One region of the Melaminivora jejuensis genome, then DNA from elsewhere that is predicted to be linked to it. Evidence: predicted binding sites of a transcription regulator. Region 1 holds the regulator's gene; the other holds the start of a gene.
The links. The regulator FNR, encoded in region 1, switches genes on or off when oxygen is low (the NO sensors DNR and NnrR bind a similar motif). The targets are predictions, from matches to a motif close to TTGATNNNNATCAA.
Positions count from the first base shown of each region.

Region 2: the regulator FNR is predicted to act here: its motif matches at 1,764-1,777, upstream of dsrO (sulfate reduction electron transfer complex DsrMKJOP subunit DsrO).

Region 1 covers NZ_JACWIJ010000002.1:1,296,215-1,300,844, reverse strand. The annotation lists gene IDM45_RS06270 (DNA polymerase III subunit chi) at 30-470, shown strand; gene IDM45_RS17570 (hypothetical protein) at 644-820, shown strand; partial or broken gene IDM45_RS06260 (branched-chain amino acid ABC transporter substrate-binding protein) at 957-2,083, shown strand; gene fnr (fumarate/nitrate reduction transcriptional regulator Fnr) at 2,230-2,973, opposite strand; gene hemN (oxygen-independent coproporphyrinogen III oxidase) at 3,140-4,522, shown strand; gene IDM45_RS06245 (sulfite exporter TauE/SafE family protein) at 4,526-4,630, shown strand, end outside.
Region 2 covers NZ_JACWIJ010000002.1:810,451-815,080, reverse strand. The annotation lists gene putA (trifunctional transcriptional regulator/proline dehydrogenase/L-glutamate gamma-semialdehyde dehydrogenase) at 1-1,466, shown strand, start outside; gene dsrO (sulfate reduction electron transfer complex DsrMKJOP subunit DsrO) at 1,850-2,683, shown strand; gene nrfD (NrfD/PsrC family molybdoenzyme membrane anchor subunit) at 2,705-3,769, shown strand; gene IDM45_RS04040 (tetrathionate reductase subunit A) at 3,870-4,630, shown strand, end outside.

The DNA of each region.
Region 1 (4,630 bases):
AGGGCGCGCCCGCGTCGGGCCAGATCCGCATGACGGACATCGTGTTTCATTTCAACGTGCCAGACCGGCTGGCCTATGCCAGCCGACTGGCCCATCAGGCGTTCAGACGCGAGGTGAAGCTCACCATCACAGCCAGCGAAGGGGAGCTGGCCGAACTCGATGACCGATTGTGGAGCCTGGCGCCGTCGGACTTCGTGGCCCATTGCCGTGCTCCACAGGCGCACGCGGCACTGCTGGCGGCATCGCGGATCATTCTGTGTGCCGATCCGCGTCTTGGCTTGCCAGAGGGCGTTCTGCTCAATCTGGGAGCGCAATTGCCGACCGGTTTCGAGCAGTTTCAGCGGGTTGTCGAGGTAGTGAGCCTGGAGGAGGGCGATCGCGTCCAGGCGCGTCTTCGCTGGAAGCAGTATGCCGATGCTGGACATGCGATCTCCCGCCATGATGCGGCAGCGGGGATGGGCCGACGATGACGACTCCCGGACACATTCCTGCGCATTTCATTCCGACCTTGACCGAGGTGGTGCCGGAAGCTGCCCCAGCTCCTCCGACGCCAGCCGACGCTGCGCCTCCCGCTGTGGTGCCGACTCCTGTCGGCAGATCGCCCTTGCCCGAGGATTTCGAGGAATATGTGGTGCATCGTGTCATGCAACGCATCGATCTGGCCCTTGAAGAGCGCCTGCGCGAGGCCATCGCCCGGGTGACCCTGGAGCAGACGCGCTCGCTGGTGCCACGTCTGCGCGAAGAAGTCGAAACCGTGGTGCGTCAGTCGGTCTATGAAGCCGTAGCACAGGAATTGGCTGGAGAACGCCACAAGCCGTGAATCGATGGCAGGGAATATCCCTGTGTGGTATCGATATGAATTTCGTGTGTTCCCTAGTGTTGGCTGGGTTGAATTGCGCTATGTTCCAGCGCGTTGTGACCACACAATATTTCCAGCGCACTCTTTGGAGACATATATGCAATTGAAGTTGAAACTGACCGTGGCCGCTGCCATCGCAGCCGCTGCCGCTGTGACTTCCGCCCAGGAGGTGGTGAAGATCGGTCACGTTGCCCCTCTGTCGGGGCCGCAGGCGCACTACGGCAAGGACAACGAAAACGGCGCCCGCATGGCCGTGGAGGAACTCAATGCCCAAGGCTTCACCATTGGCGGCAAGAAGGTGAAGTTCGAACTGCTGGCCGAAGACGACGCAGCCGATCCCAAGCAAGGTACTGCTGCCGCGCAAAAGCTGTGCGACGCCAAGGCAGCCGGTGTTGTGGGCCACTTGAACTCGGGCACGACCATCCCTGCAGCCAAGGTCTACAACGACTGCGGCATCCCGCACGTTACTGGCGCTGCCACCAACCCCAACTTGTCCAAGCCGGGCTACAAGACCACGTTCCGCATCATTGCCAATGACAACGCATTGGGCGCGGGTCTGGCGGCCTATGCTTCCGAGACGCTCAAGCTCAAGACAGTGGCCGTCGTCGATGACCGCACGGCCTATGGCCAGGGCCTGGCCAGCGTGTTCAAGAAGGTGGCTGCAGAAAAGGGCATCAAGGTCGTGGATGAGCAGTTCACCACCGACAAGGCCACCGACTTCATGGCCATCCTGACAGCCATCAAGTCCAAGAATCCCGATGCCATCTTCTACGGTGGCATGGATCCGCAGGCTGGCCCCATGCTGCGTCAGATGGAGCAGTTGGGCATGAGCAATGTCAAATTCTTTGGCGGTGATGGACTGTGTACGACCGAGATCGCCAAATTGACGGCTGGCGCCAAGACCCTGAGCAATATGGTGTGTGCCGAGGGGGGGCTTCTCTGGCCAAGATGCCTGGCGGCATGGCGTGGAAAGCCAAATACGACGCCAAATATCCCAATCAATACCAGATCTACAGCCCTTATACCTATGACGCCACCATGCTTTTGGCTGATGCCATGAAGCGTGCCGGCTCCTGGGATCCCAAGGTCTATATCCCCGAACTGCTCAAGTCGAACTACAAGGGCGTGACGGCCAATATCGCCTTTGAATCCAATGGAGAGATGAAGAACCCGGCCATCACTCTCTACCACTATCCGGATGGCAAGAAGACGCCTATGAACTGATCTGCTGATCTGCTGATCTGCGGCCTTCGGCTTGCCCGTCGTGCAGGCCAGAGGCAGATCGCGGGCGCAAGGAAAAAGGCAATGTGCCGCAGCACATTGCCTTTTTCGTTTTCAAGCCCGGGTTGAGGAGCGCTTGCAGGGTCGTGTCAGTGACAGGCCTGTTGACTGTTCACGATGCGCCTGAGTGCTGCCGTGTCCACGATGCGGACATGGCGCTGCTTGACCTCGACGATGCCATCCTCGACGAATTTCGAGAAGGTGCGGCTGACGGTTTCCAGCTTCAGCCCGAGGTAGCTGCCGATTTCCTCGCGGGTCATGCGCAGGATCAATTCGGATTGGGAGAAACCGCGTGCGTGCAGACGCTGCACCAGGTTCAGCAGGAAGGCTGCCAAGCGCTCGTCGGCCCTCATGCTGCCCAGCAGCAGCATGACGCCATGCTCGCGCACGATTTCACGGCTCATGATCTTGTGGACATGCGTCTGCAGTGCCGTCACCTCGCGCGACAGCTCTTCGATGCGGTCAAAGGGCATGACGCAAACTTCCGCATCCTCCAGTGCCACGGCATCGCAGGTGTGATGATCGTTGACGATTCCGTCCAGACCGATGATCTCGCCGGCCATCTGAAAACCGGTGACCTGATCGCGCCCATCCTCCGTGGCCACGCAGGTCTTGAAAAATCCCGTGCGGATCGCAAACAGGGAGGTGAACGCCTCTCCGTTACGAAACAGGGTGCCGCCACGCTTGACCTTGCGACGCATGGCAACCACATCGTCGATGCGCTTGAGCTGGTGCTCTTCGAGACCGACCGGCATGCACAGTTCACGCAGGTTGCAGTTGGAGCAGGCCACCTTGATGGCCTGGAGCTGGGGCGGCGTGTTTTCCCTTTTCATGGCGTGAGCTTACCTCCGAACGTGCGCTGCCTCGTCATTGACCCCGGGCAGGATAAGTGTCGGAGCCCGGGATTGTCATTTTTCCGACATGGTGTGGGCTTGATCATAATCAAGACCATAGGGTACCCCTGGGGCACAGTGACAAATTACGCAAGGAATTCTCATCATGACTGTTGTCACCCCCGAGCTGCTGCGCCGCTTTGACGTCTCCGGCCCCCGCTACACCTCCTATCCGACGGCTGACCGGTTCGTCGAGGCGTTCGGCGAGGATGAGTACGTCATTGCGCTGCAGCAGCGCCGGGTCGGCTCGGTAGGCAAGGCTCTGCCGCTCTCCCTGTACGTACACATTCCGTTCTGCGAGTCGCTGTGCTACTACTGCGCGTGCAACAAGATCATCACACGCCATCCGGAGCGCGCCGACGTCTACCTGCGCTACCTCAGTCGCGAGATCGATCTGCACACCGCGCATTGCGGTGTCGGGCAGCAGATTAGCCAGTTGCACCTGGGTGGCGGCACGCCGACCTTCCTGTCCGACGATGGTCTGCGCGAATTAATGTCCATGATCAAGCGCAGCTTCACGCTGGTGCCTGGCGGGGAATACTCCATCGAGGTCGATCCGCGCACCGTGGACGAGCAGCGTCTGGCCCTGCTGGCTGAGTTGGGCTTTAACCGCCTGAGCTTCGGGGTGCAGGATTTCGATCCCGAAGTGCAAAAGGCCGTGCATCGCATCCAGCCGGCGGAAAAAGTGTTCGCGCTGGTGGAGAGTGCGCGTCGCCTGGGCTTCGAATCCATCAACGTGGACTTGATCTACGGCCTGCCCCGGCAGACGCCGGAGTCCTTTGAGCGCACACTCAGGCAGGTGGCGCAGTTGCGTCCCGACCGGATCGCCATGTATGCCTATGCCCATCTGCCAGAGCGCTTCAAGCCACAGCGCCGCATCGTGACGGCCGAGTTGCCCATGGCTTCGGCTAAGCTGACCATGCTGGCGCTGGGGCTGGATATCTTCAATGAGGTCGGCTATACCTATATAGGTATGGATCACTTTGCACTTCCCGAGGATGCGCTGGCTGTCGCCAAGCGGCAGGGGCGGCTGCATCGCAATTTCCAGGGCTACAGCACACAGCCCGATTGCGATCTCATTGCTCTGGGTGTCTCGGCCATTGGCCGGGTGGGCGCGACCTACAGCCAGAACGTCAAGACGCTGGATGAATATTACGATGCCATCAACCGGGGACATCTGCCCATCGCCCGGGGCTTGGCGCTCAGCCGTGATGATCTGGTACGCCGCGCGGCCATCATGGCGCTGATGTGCCAGGGCAAGCTGCTGTTCGAGCCGCTGGAGCAATCCTGGCTGATCGATTTCCGCAGCTACTTCGATTCCGAACTGCAGCAGCTGCAGGGTATGGCCGAGCAGGGCCTGGTGACCCTCAATGACGAGGGTGTCACGGTCACGCCGATGGGCTGGTACTTCGTGCGTGCCGTGGCCATGGTGTTCGACAGATACCTGCAAGCCAATCTGAACCGCGCCCGGTTTTCGCGAATCATCTGATCCATGTTCTGGGCGTTGGCATCCACGGTATTTTTCATGGGACTGGCCGGCGGCACGCATTGCCTGACGATGTGCGCCGCTCCCTGCGGAGCATTGACCGGAGCCGGG
Region 2 (4,630 bases), 490 kb from region 1:
CGCGCGTGCAGGGCGTCATGTTCACCGGCTCGACCGAGGTCGCGCGCATCCTGCAACAGAGTCTGGCGCAGCGCCTGGGCGCGCACGGCCAGCCAGTGCCGCTGATCGCCGAAACCGGCGGGCAGAACGCCATGGTCGTGGACTCCTCGGCGCTGGCCGAGCAGGTCGTGGCCGACGTGCTGGCCTCGGCCTTCGACAGCGCCGGCCAGCGCTGCTCGGCGCTGCGCGTGCTGTGCCTGCAGGATGAGTGCGCCGAGCGCATCCTGGCCATGCTGCGCGGCGCCCTGGCCGAGCAGCGCGTGGGCGACCCCGGCGCGCTGGCCACCGACATCGGCCCGGTCATAGACGCCGAAGCGCAGCGCGGCATCGAGGACTACATCGCCAGCCGGCGCAAGCAGGGCCATGCCGTGCATCAGGGCGCGCTGGACGCCGCCGTGGCAGCGCGCGGCACCTTTGTCGCGCCCACGCTGATCGAGCTGCAGGACGCCACCGAGCTGGGCCGCGAGGTCTTCGGCCCGGTGCTGCACGTGCTGCGCCATGCGCGCGCCGAGTTGCCGGCGCTGCTGGCACAGATCAACGCTACCGGCTACGGCCTGACGCAAGGCGTACACACGCGCATCGATGAGACCGTGGCGCGCGTGGCCGCGCAGGCGCAGGCCGGCAACCTGTACGTGAACCGCAACATGGTCGGCGCCGTGGTCGGCGTACAGCCCTTCGGCGGCGAAGGCCTGTCGGGCACCGGGCCGAAGGCGGGCGGGCCGCTGTATCTGCTGCGGCTGCTGGCACACCACCCCCTGGACGCAGCACGCCAGGCCATCGCTGCCACAGCCGCCACAGCCATCGGCACTGCCGGCGGTGCCTTGCCGGCAGTGGACGCCTCGCTGCAGCCGGCCCTGCTGGCGCCGCTGCAGGCGCTGCAGACCTGGGCGCAGGAGCAGGAGCACGAAGGCTGGGCCGCGCCGCTGGCCGGCATCTGCGCCGCCCTGGCCCAGGCCAGCTGCGCCGGCCTGCAGGCCCGCCTGCCCGGCCCGACCGGCGAGAAAAACGACTACCGCATCCTGCCGCGCGAGCGCGTGCTGTGCCTGGCCGAGGGCGACGCGCCCGCCGCCCTGCTGGTGCAGCTGGCCACCGTGCTGGCCGCCGGCAGCCAGGCGCTGTGGCCGGCCAGCGCAGCCGCCCTGCGCGCCCGCCTGCCCCATGCGGTGCAAGAGCGCGTGATCTTGCTGGCCAACTGGCAGCAGGCGGATTTTGCTGCCGTATTGCACGGCGGCAGCGCGGCGGCCCTGCTGAATCTCCAGCGCATATTGACCCAGCGCCCGGGTGCATTGACAGGCCTGGCAGCCCTGAATGCGGATGCATCCCGGCAAAATGCCTGCACGGCCTTGCTGCGCCTGGTGCTGGAGCGCAGCACCAGCATCAACACCACGGCAGCCGGCGGCAATGCCAGCCTGATGGCCCTGGCCTGAGGAGCTCGGCCAGACAGCGCGGCGGATATCGATTCGAATTTTTATCCAAATCGGCCTCAAAACCAATGTAGGCAAGCGCTGATAGCTATCATTTTTCATGAAAAAACCCTGAATCCACCCTGATTTCACAATCCTGGAGACCAGCAAGGCAAGGCGCGGCAATCCTGTCGCGCCTTGCCTTTTTCATTTCCATGAAATCCTTAATGCACTGTTAATACAGGAAAAATATAATATTATTTTTGCCTTTATTTTTGCAATGACATATCTCTTTTGAATACTCATCAAATATCCCATCATTTGACCCGGATCAATACGCAGGATAAATAAAAGAATAATCTGAGAATATCCCGAATGATCGAATAAATAGATGAAGAAGATTGCCCATGCCTGACATCACCTCCTCCCCCGGCCCCCAGCCAGTGGCGCCAGCCGCCTCGGTCTCTGCGCCCACCCCAGCTGCCGCCCAGGTGCAGACCAGCAAGCGCAGTTTTCTTCAGGAGCTCATCGGCTTGGCCAGCGCCTTCGGTGCCGTCGCCGCCACCGGCCCGGCCACTGCCGCCGCCCTGCCCGGCAGCCAGCCGCCGCGCCGCCCCGGCATGGCCGGCAAGCGCTTCGGCATGTTGGTGGACATCCGCAAGTGCATCGGCTGCCAGGCCTGCACGGTGAGCTGCTCGGTGGAAAACCAGCCGCCCATCGGCCAGTTCCGCACCACCGTGCTGCAGTACGAGATCGACAAGCCAGACGGCTCCATGCCCGCCATGGTCAGCCTGCCGCGCCTGTGCAACCACTGCGAGGAGCCGCCCTGCGTGCCGGTCTGCCCGGTGCAGGCCACCTTCCAGCGCGAGGACGGCATCGTGCTGGTGGACAACGAGCGCTGCGTGGGCTGCGGCTACTGCGTGCAGGCCTGCCCCTATGACGCGCGCTTCATCAACCACGAGACGCAGACCGCCGACAAATGCACCTTCTGCGAGCACCGCCTGGAGGTCGGCCTGCTGCCGGCCTGCGTGGAGAGCTGCGTCGGCGGCGCGCGCGTGATCGGCGACCTGAACGACCCGCAAAGCGAGATCAACCGCCGCATGGCCGCGCACGAGGAGGGCGTCAAGGTGCTCAAGCCCGGCATGAAGACCGAGCCGCGCGTGTTCTACATCGGCCTGCCCGATGAATTCGTCGATGGCGTCGATGGCCAGGCCAGCGTGCGCCTGGTGTCCGAGCACTGACCGCCCCGGGAGGACTTTCACATGCAGATCATCGAATTGCTCACCCCGGCCTACGAGGCCGCCTGGCTGCCCTGGGCCGTGCAGTATTTCTTCCTGGCCGGCATCGCCACCGGCGCGGCGCTGCTGGTGGCGGCGTGCGGCCTGGCCCTGGCACGCCCAGCCAGCGCGCCCGATGCGCCGCTGTCGCCCCTGGCACGCCTGACGCCGGTGGCCGTGCTGACGCTGGCCGTGGTGGCCATTGCCGCGCCAGTGTCGCTGCTGGCCGACCTGCACCAGCCGGCGCGCTTTTGGCACTTCTACGCGCACTTCACGCCCTGGTCGTGGATGTCGCTGGGCGCGCTGCTGCTGCCGGCCTTCGTGGCACTGGCGCTGGCCATGTGCGCCAGCTGGTGGCTGGGCCGCCTGCGCTGGATGCGCCTGCTGGCGCCGCTGCTGGTGCTGTCGGCGCTGAGCATCGTGCTCTACACCGGCGCCGAGGTCATGGTGGTGCGCGCCCGTCCGCTGTGGCACACCGCCTGGCTGCCGGTCAACCTGGCGCTGACCGGCTGGCTGGCGGCCATCGGCGTGATGCTCCTGATCGAGCGCTTCCTGCCCGCCGCGCTGCGCCCGCACGATGCAGCGCTGCAGCTGCTGCGCCGCATCGCCCTGGCCCTGGGCGCGCTGCTGGCGCTGGCCACCCTGAGCTGGTTCACCCTGGGCCTGGTGGCGCGCTCGCCCTCGCTGCTGGCGGCGCTGCGGCTGTGGAATGACTTCCCGGTCTGGCGCGCCGGCATGGTGCTCTCGGCGCTGGGCGGCGTGGCCGTGCTGGCCGTGCTGCTGGCCGGGCGCACCCGCATGGCCTGCCCCTGGTACCGCGCCATGCTGGGCCTGCTGCTGGCCGGCAGTGCCTGGGCGTTTCGCTGGGCGCTGTTCATGAGCGTACAGGGCGTGCCCAAATTCGGCGCCGGCCTGTACCTCTACACCATGCCGCTGGGCAGCGACGGACTACTGGGGATGCTGGGCGTATTCGGCCTGTGCATCGCCCTGGTGGCGGCGGCCACCTGGGCGCTGGAGACCTGGCCGGCACTCAAGCCCGCCCGCGCGTAGGAAAAAAAGCCTCGAACCGTTGCCTGACAAGCGTGAGCAGCTATCAAAAAAACAAGCAACCCGCCGCCCACGCCCAACCCGACGACCCCAAGGAACAGACATGACCAACAAGCCTCCCCGCCCCGCCCCCACCCATGAAACCCAAGCGCCCGACGTGCGCCGTCGCCGCCTGCTGCTGCGCGGCGGTGCCGTGGCCGGCGGCCTGACGGCCTTTGCCGCCGGCTATGGCGACGTCGTCGCCAAGGGCGCCAAGGGCCTGATCAGCGGCTCCTCCGGCGTCGGCACGAAAAGCGCCACGCGCGGCAACTCGCTCACGCCCGAGTTCCGCATCGACCCGGCCACCGGCCAGCTGGCCACCCAGCCCGGCCAGGTGGTCAGCCCATCGAGCTGCCTGGGCTGCTGGACGCAGTGCGGCGTGCGCGTGCGCGTGGACACCGAGCGCGGCCAGATCATCCGCATCGCCGGCAACCCCTACCACCCGCTGTCCACGACCAATGCCGTGCCCATGGCCCTGCCGGTGCGCCAGGCCTACGCCATGCTGGGCGGCGACAGCGGCATCGAGGGCCGCGCCACGTCGTGCGCGCGCGGCTCGGCCATGCTGGAGCACCAAAGCGCCCCGCATCGCGTGCTCACACCGCTCAAGCGCGTGGGGCCGCGCGGCTCGGGCCAGTGGCAGAGCATCTCGCTGGAGCAACTGGTCAAGGAAGTGTGCGAAGGCGGCGACCTGTTCGGCGAGGGCCATGTGGATGGCCTGCGCGCCATCCGCGACGTGGACACCCTGATCGACCCGGACAACCCCGAGTACGGCCCCAAGTCCAACCAGCTGGTCATCACCGACGCCTCCAACGAAGGCCGCACGCC